Regions from separate parts of the Franconibacter daqui genome, predicted to be linked through region 1. Evidence: predicted binding sites of a transcription regulator. Region 1 holds the regulator's gene; each other region holds the start of a gene.

Region 1 (3,646 bases):
GAACGGGACGGCGACCAAAGCGGTCTGAAAGCGGTCCCCAGATCAGCTGCGCCACGGCGAAACCCGCCAGAAACAGGCTCAGGGAGGCGCTGATCGCCGCCGCCTGCGTTTGCAGATCCTGCTGAATAGCGGCGAAAGCGGGCAGATACATATCGGTCGCCAGAAAGCCGAGCACGCTAAGCCCGGCCAGCCAGACAAGAAAAATTTTCGAGGGTTGCATAGGTTCCTCTTATGACGCTTTAACGAAGACCGCGAGTGTAAAGAGTGCAGCCTGCAATGTGAAACGCTAATATTTGGCGATTGCGTTCAAAAATTTTGCAGGCATAACATGTGGTCCGAATATTCTCTGGAAGTGGTTGATGCGGTTGCCCGCAGCGGAAGTTTCAGCGCGGCGGCCCAGGAGTTGCACCGCGTACCCTCAGCCGTCAGCTATACGGTGCGACAACTGGAGGAATGGCTGGCGGTGCCGCTCTTTGAACGTCGCCATCGTGACGTAGTGCTCACGCCCGCCGGCGCCTGGTTTTTAAAAGAAGGGCGTTCTGTTATCAAAAAAATGATGATCACGCGTCAACAGTGCCAGCAAATAGCCAACGGCTGGCGCGGGCAGCTTTCTATCGCTGTCGATAACATTGTCCGCCCCGAACGCACCCGCCAGCTGGTGCTGGATTTCTATCGGCATTTTAACGATGTCGAACTGAAAATTTCTCAGGAGGTTTTCAATGGCGTCTGGGACGCGCTGGCGGATGAACGTGTGGAGGTGGCGATTGGCGCGACGCAGGCGATTCCGGTAGGCGGCCGCTATGCATTTAGGGATATGGGCATGTTGAGCTGGCATTGCGTGGTGGCAAGCCAGCACCCTCTTGCGCAACAGAACGCGCCGCTTAGTGACGACCAGCTGCGCGAATGGCCCTCGCTGGTGCTGGAGGATACGTCGCGTTCGCTGCCCAAGCGCATTACCTGGCTGCTGGATAACCAGCGTCGGGTGATTGTGCCGGACTGGCCTTCAGCGGCGGATTGCCTGAGCGCGGGTTTGTGCGTCGGCATGGTGCCGTCGCATTTCGCGCGCCCGTGGCTTAAACGCGGCGAGTGGCGGGCGCTGATGCTGGAAAACCCGTTCCCGGACGCCGCCTGTTGCCTGACGTGGCGGCAAAACGACGCCTCTCCGGCGTTGCAGTGGCTGTTGGATTATTTAGGCGACAGTGAGACGTTGAACCGGGAGTGGTTGCGGGAGCCGGATTAACCGGCCCCCGGCAGGATTAGCGGCGATAGTCGCGGAAGGGACCGTCCGCCACGGAGCGGCGCTCAATCAGACGCGGATGGACTTCAATGGTCTGCGACTCTTCACGCTTGTTGACAATACGGTCCAGCAGCATGTTGAACGCCGTCTGGCCGAGAGTCTCTTTCGGCTGATGAATAGTGGTCAGCGCCGGGCTGAAATAACGGGCGTTGCGCACGTTGTCATAGCCGATAATAGAAATATCGTGCGGTACGCGCAGCCCCATCTCGTCGGCGGCGCAAATCGCGCCCATCGCCATGATATCGCCGCCGCAAAAGACTGCGGTGGGGCGATGCGGCTGCGAAAGCATCTGCTGCATGGCGCGGTAGCCCGATTCCGGCTCGAAGTCGCCCTGGACAATCCAGTTTTCCGGCATTGAGATCATCGCTTCCTTCAGCGCCTTCATAAAGCCTGCCAGGCGGCCCGCGCCGGTGTTGCGCTCAAGCGGCCCCGGGATAACGCCAATTTCGCGATGACCGCGTTCGATTAAATAGCGCCCGGCGATATATCCGCCCTGGAAAGCGTTATCGATTACCGAGTCGGTGAAATCCGCTTTTGCCTCGCCCCAGTCCATCACCACCATAGGAATGTGACGGTACTCTTCCAGCATGCTGAGCAGCGACTGCGGGTATTCGGAGCACATTACCAGCAGGCCGTCGACGCGTTTTTGCGCCATCATCGACAGGTAAGCGCGCTGTTTTTCCAGGTTGTTATGAGCGTTGCCAAGAATCAGCGTGTAACCCTTGGCGAAACAGCTGTTTTCCACCGCTTCGATGATCTCTGCGAAATAGGGCGCCTCGCTGCTGGTCGCAAGCAGACCGATGGATTTGGTGTGGTTAACCTTAAGACTGCGCGCCACGGCGCTCGGCGAGTAGTGCAGTTCTTTAATTGCCGCCCATACCGCGTTGCGCGTCTCTTCCGCGACAAAACGGGTTTTGTTAATTACATGTGATACAGTTGTAGTGGAAACGTTTGCTCGCTTCGCGACGTCTTTAATTGTTGCCATTAGTTGTCACTCCAGACCATGCCCTAACTTCCTGAAAAAACGCTGGTTAAACGTTTGCCTACGCTACCCCCTTGCGGCAACGAAAACGTTGCATCAGGCCGGGAAAAGCCAGTTCGGCTGGAAGGAGAGGGGGGTAATGGCCGGTACATAATAAATTAGCCGAGAATTTTGGCCGATCTTGCGCAAAAGGGGAAGAGGGAAAACGCATATCAGACTAAATCAAAGAGGATTTTTGCGTTGGACTATGTAAAAATGAAGCGCACCCGCTTTTTGTAGGGTTAAAAAGGAGAACAAATGAGTACCGAACTGAAATTTTCGCTGGTCACCACCGTCGTTGTGCTGGGTCTGATTGTGGCTTCGGCGCTGACGGCGGTAATGCACTGATTCGCTTGTCGGGAGAGGGGTTAACTTTCCCTCTCCTCATCATTTTTCCTTATAAATCCCCACGTTGTCCTTTCTTTTATTGCCCGTTCGGGTAATCATTAGCAAATAACAAAAAAGCTACACCCTTAACAAAATCGCAAATATCTTTTGCGATTCTTGTGACTTCTGTCCCAAAGCTATATCTGACATGCTGATTGGCATTCCGTTCTTGTCAGTTGCGCAACCGCCGCTGACGCTCTCTCGTTTTGTCTGGAGTTTTGCATGAGAGTTAATTTTCCTTTACTGGCGCTGGCGATTGGCGCTTTTGGTATCGGCACCACCGAGTTCTCGCCAATGGGGTTGCTGCCGGTTATCGCGAAAGGCGTTGATGTGTCTATACCCGCCGCTGGCATGTTGATTAGCGCCTATGCGATAGGGGTGATGGTTGGCGCGCCGCTGATGACGCTGCTGCTATCGCACCGCTCGCGCCGCAACGCGCTTATCTTCCTGATGGCGATTTTTACCGTCGGCAACGTCCTCTCGGCCATTTCGCCGGATTACGGCACGCTGCTGGCGTCGCGCATCCTCACCAGCCTCAACCATGGCGCTTTCTTTGGGCTGGGGTCCGTCGTGGCGGCAAGCGTGGTGCCGAAACATAAGCAAGCGAGCGCGGTAGCAACCATGTTTATGGGACTGACTATCGCCAACATCGGCGGCGTGCCAGCGGCGACCTGGCTTGGCGAAGTTATCGGCTGGCGCATGTCATTCCTGGCGACCGCCGGGCTGGGCGTCGTCTCTATGATAAGCCTCTTTTTCTCCTTGCCGAAAGGCAGCGCGGGCGAACGCCCCGATGTGAAGAGCGAACTGGCCGTGCTGATGCGCCCGCAGGTGGTCAGCGCGTTGCTGACGACGGTGCTCGGCGCTGGCGCGATGTTTACGCTTTATACCTATATTGCGCCAGTGCTGCATAAAGTGACTGACGCTACGCCTGCATTTATTAC
Region 2 (3,646 bases), on a different contig from region 1:
CGGCTCGATGTAGGTGGCATCCGCCATTTCCGGGTCGGTCATAATGGTCGCCGGGTTGGAGTTCACCAGAATAACGCGGTAGCCCTCTTCACGCAGCGCTTTACACGCCTGGGCGCCGGAGTAGTCGAATTCGCACGCCTGGCCGATAACAATCGGGCCTGCGCCAAGAATCAGGATGCTTTTAATGTCTGTACGTTTTGGCATGTTTCATTTTCTCCTGATTATTTGGCGGTCTTACGGTATTGCATAATTAAGTCAATGAAATGGTCAAACAGCGGCGCGGCGTCGTGCGGGCCCGGGCTCGCCTCCGGGTGTCCCTGGAAGCTGAAGGCGGGTTTGTCGGTGCGGTGAATCCCCTGCAGCGTGCCGTCGAACAGCGATTTATGCGTGACGCGCAGGTTGGCTGGCAGCGTCGCTTCATCTACTGCAAAACCGTGGTTCTGCGCAGTAATCATTACGCGGTTGTTCTCCACGTCTTTCACCGGGTGGTTGCCGCCGTGGTGGCCGAACTTCATCTTCACCGTTTTCGCGCCGCTCGCCAGCGCCAGCAGCTGGTGACCCAGGCAGATGCCGAACACCGGCAGGTCGGTTTGCAGGAATTTGTCGATCGCGTCGATGGCGTAGTCGCACGGCGCCGGGTCGCCGGGGCCGTTTGAGAGGAACACGCCGTCCGGATTCATTTTCAGCACCTCTTCCGCCGGGGTTTTCGCCGGCACCACGGTCAGGCGGCAGCCGCGGTCTACCAGCATACGCAGAATGTTGCGCTTCACGCCGTAGTCGTAAGCCACCACGTGGTAAGGCAGCTCTTCGTCTTTCTTCGCTTCCGGCAGCTCGCCTGAAAGCGTCCAGCTTCCCTGTGTCCAGCTGTAAGGCTCAGCGGTGCTGACCTCTTTCGCCAGGTCCATGCCGTTCAGCCCCGGGAATCCCTTCGCTTTTTCCAGCGCCAGACGCGCGTCCAGATTGTCGCCCGCAATGATGCAGCCGTTCTGCGCGCCTTTCTCACGCAGCAGGCGGGTCAGTTTACGGGTGTCGATGTCGGCAATCGCCACGATGTTATGGCGCTTCAGGTAAGAAGAGAGATCCTCGGTGTTGCGATAGTTGCTGGCAATCAGCGGCAGATCGCGAATGATGAGGCCTTGCGCGTGCACCTGGGAGGATTCTTCATCGGCTTCGTTAGTACCGACATTACCAATATGGGGATAAGTAAGAGTGACAATCTGGCGGGAGTAGGAAGGATCAGTGAGGATTTCTTGATAACCGGTCATTGAAGTATTGAAAACGACTTCCCCAACCGCCGAACCTGATGCCCCAATGGCCCGACCGTAAAATTGGGTCCCGTCTTCCAGAACCAACAGCGCTGACTTAATCAAAACGTCCTCCAGGGAATAAACAGTCAATTTATTTGCATATTAATTCAAACAGCAGGGATGAATCAATTGCAAAACAGCCTGCCTGACGAATTTTTGGCAAACGGCGGCATTCTAGAGAGAACACAGGGCAAAGTCTACTCTGCAGGTGATTTTTTCTGATATTTTTAGCTCACTGACAGTGAATACGCTTAAATGCAGCTAAAAAGAGAGTAAAACTCAGTGACGAAACCGTTTCGTTGACAACGAAAACCGAAAACAAAACGTCAGGAAGGAAAAAAGTGGACCATTTGGTCAAAATTTACAGTATGGCAACATAAAAACTAAAGAAGACCACCTCTTTTTGAGATTTAGCCATGATATAAACGCAAGAACGTTGAAATACAATAAAAATAAAAAGGGCAATAAATTATTACCCCTTCAATCAAAGAGTTATGATTGTAATAACCACATCACGATGGGTAATTCTGACTACAAATTGTTTAAATCCAGCACATCACGCATATCATAAAGTCCATTTTCATGGCCTTTTAACCATAAAGCAGATCTAACCGCGCCATTTGCAAAAGTCATCCGGCTTGAAGCCTTATGCGTAATCTCAATGCGTTCACCGATATCAGCAAACATAGCGGTATGCTCGCCAACGATATCGCCTGCGCGAACCGTAGCGAAGCCGATGGTGCCAGGCTCCCGCTCGCCGGTATAACCTTCGCGCGCATAAACAGCGCACGCTTTAAGATCTTTATCCAATGCCTGAGCAATCGCCTCCCCCATCGCCAGCGCCGTGCCGGATGGCGCGTCCACTTTATGGCGATGGTGAGCTTCGATAATTTCGATGTCGGTGTAGTTGCCCATTACTTTCGCCGCTTTCTCCAGCAGCTTCAGCATGACGTTGACCCCAACGCTAAAATTAGCGGCAAAAACGACCGGGATGGACCTGGCGGCTTCGCTGATGGCCTGCTTGCCCGCCTCGTCGAAACCGGTCGTGCCGATGACCATGCCTTTGCCATGCTGGCGGCAAAACGCCAGGTGCGCCAGCGTGCCTTCCGGTCGGGTAAAATCGATGAATACATCGAAATCATCGACGATCGCATCGAGACTGCTCTGGACGATGACTCCTGACTTACCCGCGCCCGCCAGTTCTCCGGCATCGCTGCCGACCAGCGATGAGCCTTCACGCTCCAGCGCCGCGCCAAGCGCCACGCCATCCATCTGTAATGCCGCCTGGATTAACTGCCGCCCCATGCGGCCGCTTGCTCCGGCGATGGCGACGCGGATTTGTGCTTCTTGCATAGTTATACTCTTCGTATGTTAAGAAATTGCTTATAAAACGTTCTCAGGTTAACCAGCCCACCCACGAGCTGCCAGCGAAAAACGCGCATAATTAGAAATTTATGACAAAACGGAGGGGATATCAGTAAAAGACATTAAAGGCGCATGCTTTTTATGGATAAGCATACGCCTGTGAGACAGAAGCGCTTAATAGTTGCAGAAAAGGCTATTCTGCCAGCTGGTAGGCCACGATCAGTTGCCCTTTTTTCACTTTCAGGCTGGTGAGCTTCACTTCCCCTAACTCCGCCAGCGAAACGACATGCGTGCCGCCGCAGCCGTAAACGGGTAAATCACCAAAGCGCACCTGGCGAAGAGTATTGTCGAAGGTGACCAGGCGCGGCAAATCGTCAGCTATCCAGGCGGCGATTTTTTCACTTAGCGCGCAGGCCTCAGGCGCAAGCGCGCCTTCTATCGCATTAAAGGTGATTCTGCCTTCGCCCGGCCAGTGGTGCGCTTTTACTGGGCGCCAGCCATGCTGCTCGCCTGCATAACCAATCAAATGCCCTGCTGAATGCCAGCGGGAATGCAGCTTACGCAGCGACGCATTCACCTCCAGCTTTACCCTTTCTTGCGCCACAGGCTGCCCGAGAAAATGAATAACCTTATCGCCGCGGTTCTCCAGGCGCACCAAAGGGATCCCGTTAATCGTACCGCTGTCCGCAGGCTGCCCGCCGCCCTGGGGATGAAACAGCGTGGCATCAAGTTCCACTTCATAGAGCCCGTCGCTGTTCGCCTCGCAGCGCAGCACCTGCGCTTCGCCGCTTACGGCATCGCTGGTGTAATAGCGTTTTTCAGTCATTATTGTCCTCCCGGTTATCCAGACAGTATATTGATTAACCCGGGGAAGATAATCCCGCCCTCAGACAATGCACCTTTGCATACGACGCATAAATATGAACCTGACGCTATTGCCCGAAATCGCCGCCTTCGTCATCGTGGTGGAGAGC
Region 3 (3,646 bases), 760 kb from region 1:
AGAACAGGATGCAAGCATGGTTACTTTTCACACCAATCACGGCGATATCGTTATCAAAACTTTTGACGATAAGGCGCCGGAAACTGTTAAGAACTTCCTGGACTACTGCCGCGAAGGTTTTTACGACAACACCATTTTCCACCGTGTGATTAATGGCTTTATGATCCAGGGCGGCGGTTTTGAGCCGGGCATGAAGCAGAAAGCGACCAAAGACGCTATCAAAAACGAAGCGAACAACGGTCTGAAAAATACCCGTGGTACGCTGGCGATGGCCCGTACTCAGGCGCCGCACTCCGCTACCGCGCAGTTCTTCATCAACGTAGTGGATAACGACTTCCTGAACTTCAGCGGCGAAAGCCTGCAGGGTTGGGGCTACTGCGTATTCGCCGAAGTGGTGGAAGGCATGGACGTGGTCGACAAAATCAAAGGCGTGGCGACCGGCCGCAGCGGCATGCACCAGGACGTACCGAAAGAAGACGTGGTAATCGAGCGCGTGACCGTCAGCGAGTAATCGTGGCCACACTCTTTATCGCAGATCTTCATCTGTGCGCAGAAGAACCGGCGATAACCGCCGGTTTTCTGCGTTTTCTGGCAGGTGAAGCGCGGCAGGCCGATGCGCTTTACATTCTCGGCGACCTGTTTGAAGCCTGGATTGGCGACGACGACCCGAACCCGCTGCACGCGCAAATCGCCGCCGCCATTCGCACACTGGTTGAAAGCGGCGTCGCCTGTTATTTCATTCACGGCAACCGGGATTTCCTGCTGGGCAAGCGCTTCGCCAGGGAAAGCGGCATGCAGCTTCTGCCGGAAGAAAAAGTGCTTAACCTGTACGGCAAACGCGTGCTTATTATGCATGGCGACACCCTCTGCACCGACGATGTGGGCTATCAGGCATTTCGCGCCAAAGTGCATCAGCCCTGGCTGCAAACCCTGTTTCTCGCCCTGCCGCTGTTTATTCGTAAACGCATCGCCGCAAAAATGCGCGCCGGCAGTCAATCCGCTAACCGCGTTAAAGATATGGCTATCATGGATGTGAACCCGCAAGCGGTAGCCGAAACGCTTGAGCGCCACCGCGTGCAGCACCTGATACACGGCCACACGCACCGCCCCGCCGTTCACGGGCTGAAGGCTAACGGCGAGCCCGCTTTTCGCTACGTTTTAGGCGCCTGGCATACGCAAGGCTCCATGATCAAAGTCACCGCCGAAAGCATCGAACTTATCGCCTTTGCGTTTTAACTTCTGCATGCCATTTTTGCCGCCGCGGCGGCCGCGCAACCGTTTTCCTTGCCGTAAAACCATGCTATTCTCGCACTCCTCGTAACGACGACTCGTTGTTTTGTCCGCACACCCCACAGGAGTTTTTAGACGTATGTCTTCAGGCAACCATCCGGCGCGTATCGCTATTGTCATGGGTTCGAAAAGTGACTGGGCCACCATGCAGTTCGCCGCTGAAATTCTTGATGCCCTCGACGTTCCCCACCATGTAGAAGTGGTTTCCGCCCACCGCACGCCGGATAAGCTGTTCAGCTTCGCCGAAGCGGCTCAGGCGAACGGCTTTCAGGTGATTATCGCGGGCGCGGGGGGTGCTGCGCATCTGCCTGGCATGATTGCGGCGAAAACGCTGGTGCCGGTACTGGGCGTGCCGGTGCAGAGCGCGGCCCTGAGCGGCGTCGACAGCCTCTACTCCATCGTGCAGATGCCGCGCGGCATTCCGGTGGGTACGCTCGCCATTGGTAAAGCGGGCGCGGCCAATGCCGCCTTGCTGGCGGCGCAAATTCTGGCGCAGCACGACGCGGCGCTGTTAAACCGCCTCAGCGCCTGGCGCCAGCAGCAGACGGATGAAGTGCTGGAAAACCCGGATCCGCGGGGTGCGGCATGAAACAGGTTTGCGTTCTCGGCAACGGTCAGCTTGGCCGTATGCTGCGCCAGGCGGGCGAGCCGCTGGGCATTCCGGTCTGGCCCGTGGGGCTGGACGCTGAACCGCAGGCGGTGCCTTTCAGCCAGAGCGTGATCACCGCGGAAATTGAGCGCTGGCCGGAAACCGCCCTTACCCGCGAGCTGGCGCGTCATCCGGCGTTTGTTAACCGCGACGTCTTCCCGATTATTGCCGACCGCCTGACGCAGAAACAGCTTTTCGACAAGCTGAACCTGGCCACCGCGCCCTGGCAGTTGCTGTCGCAGAAAAGCGAATGGCCCGCGGTGTTTGACCGTCTTGGCGAACTGGCGATAGTTAAGCGCCGCGTCGGCGGCTATGACGGGCGCGGCCAGTGGCGCTTGCGCGCTGATGAAACCGGGCAACTGCCAGACGACTGCTACGGCGAATGCATCGTCGAACAAGGCATTAACTTTACGGGCGAAGTATCGCTGGTTGGCGCCCGCGGCCACAATGGCGACACGGTCTTTTATCCGCTGACCCATAACCTGCATCAGGACGGCATTCTGCGCACCAGCGTCGCCTTCCCGCAGGCAAGCGTAGAGCAGCAGGCGCAGGCGGAAACGATGCTTTGCGCCATTATGCAGGAGCTGAACTATGTGGGCGTGATGGCGATGGAGTGCTTCGTGACGCCTGCCGGCCTGCTGATTAACGAGCTGGCGCCGCGTGTTCACAACAGCGGCCACTGGACGCAGAACGGCGCCTCCATCAGCCAGTTTGAACTGCACCTGCGCGCCGTGGTGGATTTACCGCTGCCGCAGCCGGTGGTCAACAGCCCTTCGGTGATGGTGAACCTGATCGGCACCGACCTTAACTACGACTGGCTTAAGCTGCCGCTGGTTCACCTGCACTGGTACGACAAAGAGGTGCGCCCGGGCCGTAAAGTGGGCCACCTGAACCTGAACGACAGCGACACGGCGCGGCTCTGCGCCACCCTGGAAGCGCTGGTGCCGTTGCTGCCGCCGGAATACGCCAGCGGCATCGCCTGGGCGCAGATGAAGCTGGGTTGAATAAAAGCGGGCCGCAAAGCCCGCTTTTTTTAACCCCGACGCCTGAAGGCGCTGCGCTTACCCACATTTTGCGAAAGCCGCTTATTCTCCCAGCGCCTGCGCTAAATCCGCAATCAAATCATCGGCATCTTCAATGCCCACTGAAAGGCGGATCAGCTGCGGCGTAATGTTGTTGGCGAGCCGTTGCTCAAGAGGAATGGACGCGTGCGTCATAAAAAACGGCTGGCTGACCAGGCTTTCCACGCCGCCTAAACTTTCCGCAAGCGTAAAAAGGCGCAGCTTTTTGATGACCTTCGCCGCCTGGCCTTCATCGCCTTTCACCACTACCGAAATCATGCCGCCCGGCCCGCGCATTTGCTGCTGTGCAAGCGGATGCTGCGGGTGCGTCTCAAGCCACGGAAAGAACACCGTTTCTACCTGTGGCTGCTGTTCAAGCCAGCGGGCGATTTTCAGCGCGTTGGCGCTGTGCTTTTCCATCCTCAGCGCCAGCGTGCGGATGCCGCGCAGGGTCAGGAAGCTGCTGAACGGGTCGAGCACGCCGCCCACCGCATTTTGCAGGTAAGCGAGCCTTTCGCGCAGTTCAGCGTTATCGCCCACCACCGCCAGCCCGGCGACCACGTCGGAATGCCCGTTCAGGTATTTCGTGGCGGAATGCACCACGATGTCGAAGCCCAGCGACAGCGGGCGTTGCAGGGCGGGGGAA
Region 4 (3,646 bases), 370 kb from region 1:
GAGCGGCCAGTCGGGATCAACACGCCGGTAAAGCCCAGTCGGTCCGCCGCCTGCGCTATTTGTTGCAGGTAGCCGTAGTCCACCGGGCGCGCGCCTTCATCGCTGCCGAGGTAGTGACCGTCGCCATGGGTGGGTAGAAACCAGAACAGGTTCAGGCTCATGATTTAGCTCCTTTTGTCTCTGCGGGTTGCCAGATGCGGGTGCGGATATCCACTTTTTTTGGCACCAGGTGGTTGTCATAAAACAGGTCGGCGGTGTGTTGCTGACGCACGGCAGTCTCTTCATTTACCGGCGTAATGGCCGTAGGCGGGCGATGATCAAGATAACTGGCGATAACCGGCTCCGGCAGCCCCATGCTTTGCGCCAGCAGCTTTACGCTTTCATCGCGCTGGCTGCGCGTCAGCGCGTCCGCCTCGCTGAAGGTTTGCAATACGCTTTGCAGGAAAGCGCCGTTTTTCTCAGCATACGGGCGAGCAGCGAGGTAAAACGAACCGGTCAGATTCAGGTCGCTGCCATCAGTCAGCACGCGCACGCCGCCCTGCAGCAGCGCGGCGGAATAGTACGGGTCCCAGATAGCCCAGGCGTCTACGTTGCCCTGCTGAAAAGCGGCGCGGGCATCGGCAGGAGTAAGGAAGGCTGGCTGGATATCGTTAAATGAGAGTCCCGCTTTTTGCAGCGCCCTCAACAGCAGATTGTGTGAGCTGGAGCCTTTCTGAAACGCCACCTTATGGCCTTTCAGATCCGCCACGCTTTTCAACGGGCTGTTTTCCGGCACCAGGATCACCTCGGCTTTCGGTTTCGGCGGTTCGGAACCGATGTAGACCAGATCTGCACCCGCCGCCTGGGCAAAGATAGGCGGAATATCCCCCGTGCTGCCTAAATCGATGCTGCCGACGTTCAGCGCTTCAAGCAGCTGCGGCCCGGCCGGGAATTCGACCCAACTGATTCGGGTATGTGGATAGCGCGTTTCTAAAAACTGGTGGCTTTTCGCCAGCACCATGCTGACCGAGCCTTTCTGATAACCAATCCTCAGCGCCTGCGGCGCCGTTTCAGCGGCGTTAAGCATTAAAGGCAGCGCCAGCAGCCCAACCAGCGTCAGCAGCGGCGCGCGGCGAAGAAAATTAAGCATGAATCGCTCCTTGTTCAGCAAAAGGGAAAGCAACGTTGACTTCGCGGCGGTGCAGCGCTTGCCAGAACGTTTCCAGCGCGGCATCCAGACGCTGGTGCAGGTTGGGCGAAAAAGCGGGCTTATGCTGGTAATCCTTTATCTGACTGTCGTCGGCGAACACGCCATGCAGGATCTCCTGCGCTTTTAACGCGCTCAAAACAGGCTTTAACGCATAGTCCACCGCGAGCAGATGAGCGACGGTGCCGCCGGTGGCGAGCGGCAATACCACCTTTTTCTCCAGCGCCCGTTCGGGCAGCAGATCCAGCAGCGTTTTCAATGCGCCGGAGAAAGAGGCTTTGTAGACGGGCGTGGCGATGATCAACCCATCTGCGCCTTCCAGCTGTTCAATCAACGTGCGCAGCGCAGGGCTGTCGAAGCGAGCGTAGAGCAAATCCTCCGGAGCGAAGTTTTGCAGATGCCAGTGGCACACTTCCACGCCCGATGTGTTCAGCTTATCCCGGGCATACTCCAGTAAAGCGCTGGAGCGAGAGGGGAAGCGTGGGCTTCCGGCCAGAGTAATGACTCGCATAACGGCTCCTTATAACCAATTGTTTGCTTTTAGGTAACATTAATAACAATTGATGAGATAGTGTCAGAAGCCGCAGGCGTCACTAACTAAAATTTCCGGCGACGCTATGCCAAAAAACGCATAAAGCGGCGGAAAAAAGGAAAACGTTTGCCTGGCGGGGCGCTTTTTTGCCGCAGGTCAATTCACTTTATAAAAGCGATCGCGGATAATAGCGCCCCGGTTTGCACACCGGGAATCCAGGAGAGTTCATGTACTACCCCTTCGTTCGAAAAGCCCTTTTTCAGCTCGACCCCGAGCGCGCTCATGAATTTACCTTTCAACAGTTACGTCGCGTAACGGGTACGCCGCTGGAAAAGCTGGTGCATCAGTCTGTGCCAGCAAAGCCGGTTACCTGCATGGGATTAACGTTTAAAAATCCGCTGGGTCTTGCCGCCGGGCTTGATAAAAATGGCGAGTGCATTGATGCATTCGGCGCGATGGGGTTTGGTTCCATCGAAATTGGCACCGTCACGCCGCGCCCGCAGCCGGGCAACGACAAGCCGCGTATCTTCCGTCTGGTGGAAGCGGAAGGGCTGATTAACCGCATGGGTTTTAATAATCTCGGCGTGGATAATCTGGTCGAGAATGTCAAAAAGGCGCATTTCGACGGCGTGCTGGGGATTAATATCGGCAAGAATAAAGACACGCCGGTTGAGCAGGGCAAAGATGACTACCTGATTTGCATGGAGAAAGTTTATCCCTATGCCGGTTATATCGCGATCAATATCTCTTCACCTAATACGCCCGGGTTACGCACGCTGCAATATGGCGAAGCGCTGGATGATTTACTCTCGGCGATTAAAGAAAAGCAGCGCGACCTGCAAAACCGTCATCATAAATATGTGCCGCTGGCGGTGAAAATTGCCCCGGATTTGACCGAAGAAGAATTAATTCAGGTGGCTGACAGTCTGGTTCGCCATAATATCGATGGGGTTATTGCCACAAATACGACGCTCGACCGAAGCCTCGTTCAGGGAATGAAACATTGTGATGAAACCGGCGGGTTGAGCGGTCGTCCGCTGCAGTTAAAAAGTACGGAAATTATTCGTCGCCTGAGTCTGGAATTAAAAGGCGCGCTGCCGATTATCGGCGTCGGCGGGATTGATTCGGTTGTTGCCGCACGCGAGAAAATGGCCGCAGGCGCTACGCTTGTGCAAATTTATTCCGGTTTTATTTTTAAAGGCCCGCCGCTGATTAAAGAGATTGTCACCCACCTCTGAACATCTCTTTTTCAGACCGACCAGGGCTTTATTTTCAGCCCTGGTTGTTTTATAGTCCGCCAGATGTTGCTTATTTATACTTTTGTACTATTTTGTTTTTTCAGAGAATAAACGCAGCGGCAAAAAGAGAGATATTCGTTGGCATTTAAGCGGTTGGGGGCAAATTATGCGGATTAAGCCGGACGATAACTGGCGTTGGTATTTTGATGAAGAGCACGATCGGATGATGCTCGATCTGGCCAATGGCATGATCTTTCGCTCACGCTTCGCCCGTAAAATGCTCACGCCGGATGCCTTTTCACCCGCTGGCTTTTGCGTTGATGACGCCGCCCTCTATTTCTCCTTTGAAGAAAAATGCCGCGACCTGCTGCTTAGCGCCGAGCAGCGTGCGGAGCTGGTGCTTAACGCGCTGGTCGCTATCCGCTTTCTTAAGCCGCAAATGCCGAAAAGCTGGCACTTTATTTCTCATGGCGATAGCGATACGCCGCGCTGTGGCGACGCCGCTTGTGTCTGGCTGAGCGATACCTCAGAGCCGGTAAACCTGCTGGTGGTGGAGCCGGGCGAGAACGCGACGCTTTGCCTGCTGGCGCAGCCTGCGCTGAATCTCGCCGGGCGCGCTATGCAGCTTGGCGATGCGATCAAAATCATGAACGACAGGCTGAAGCTTCAGGCGGCGCCGGAAAGCCTCAG

What was found. The regulator PurR, encoded in region 1, represses purine synthesis genes. The targets are predictions, from matches to a motif close to CANGCAAACGTTTGCNTG.
Region 2: a site for PurR is predicted at 1,592-1,609, ahead of carA (glutamine-hydrolyzing carbamoyl-phosphate synthase small subunit). Genes of this name have one in related genera too.
Region 3: a site for PurR is predicted at 1,269-1,286, ahead of purE (5-(carboxyamino)imidazole ribonucleotide mutase). Genes of this name have one in related genera too.
Region 4: a site for PurR is predicted at 1,834-1,851, ahead of pyrD (quinone-dependent dihydroorotate dehydrogenase). Genes of this name have one in related genera too.

The regions. Positions count from the first base shown of each region.
Region 1 covers NZ_BMKJ01000001.1:1,096,124-1,099,769, forward strand. The annotation lists gene punC (purine nucleoside transporter PunC) at 1-220, opposite strand, end outside; gene punR (DNA-binding transcriptional activator PunR) at 329-1,240, shown strand; gene purR (HTH-type transcriptional repressor PurR) at 1,257-2,282, opposite strand; gene cydH (cytochrome bd-I oxidase subunit CydH) at 2,577-2,666, shown strand; gene IEX01_RS05255 (MFS transporter) at 2,928-3,646, shown strand, end outside.
Region 2 covers NZ_BMKJ01000003.1:214,402-218,047, reverse strand. The annotation lists gene carB (carbamoyl-phosphate synthase large subunit) at 1-204, opposite strand, end outside; gene carA (glutamine-hydrolyzing carbamoyl-phosphate synthase small subunit) at 222-1,370, opposite strand; gene dapB (4-hydroxy-tetrahydrodipicolinate reductase) at 1,839-2,660, opposite strand; gene IEX01_RS13240 (alanyl-tRNA editing protein) at 2,866-3,498, opposite strand; gene IEX01_RS13235 (LysR family transcriptional regulator) at 3,593-3,646, shown strand, end outside.
Region 3 covers NZ_BMKJ01000001.1:332,424-336,069, reverse strand. The annotation lists gene ppiB (peptidylprolyl isomerase B) at 17-511, shown strand; gene lpxH (UDP-2,3-diacylglucosamine diphosphatase) at 514-1,236, shown strand; gene purE (5-(carboxyamino)imidazole ribonucleotide mutase) at 1,370-1,879, shown strand; gene purK (5-(carboxyamino)imidazole ribonucleotide synthase) at 1,876-2,943, shown strand; gene IEX01_RS01560 (trans-sulfuration enzyme family protein) at 3,025-3,646, opposite strand, start outside.
Region 4 covers NZ_BMKJ01000001.1:730,930-734,575, forward strand. The annotation lists gene ssuD (FMNH2-dependent alkanesulfonate monooxygenase) at 1-161, opposite strand, end outside; gene IEX01_RS03450 (sulfonate ABC transporter substrate-binding protein) at 158-1,129, opposite strand; gene ssuE (NADPH-dependent FMN reductase) at 1,122-1,697, opposite strand; gene pyrD (quinone-dependent dihydroorotate dehydrogenase) at 1,946-2,956, shown strand; gene zapC (cell division protein ZapC) at 3,123-3,646, shown strand, end outside.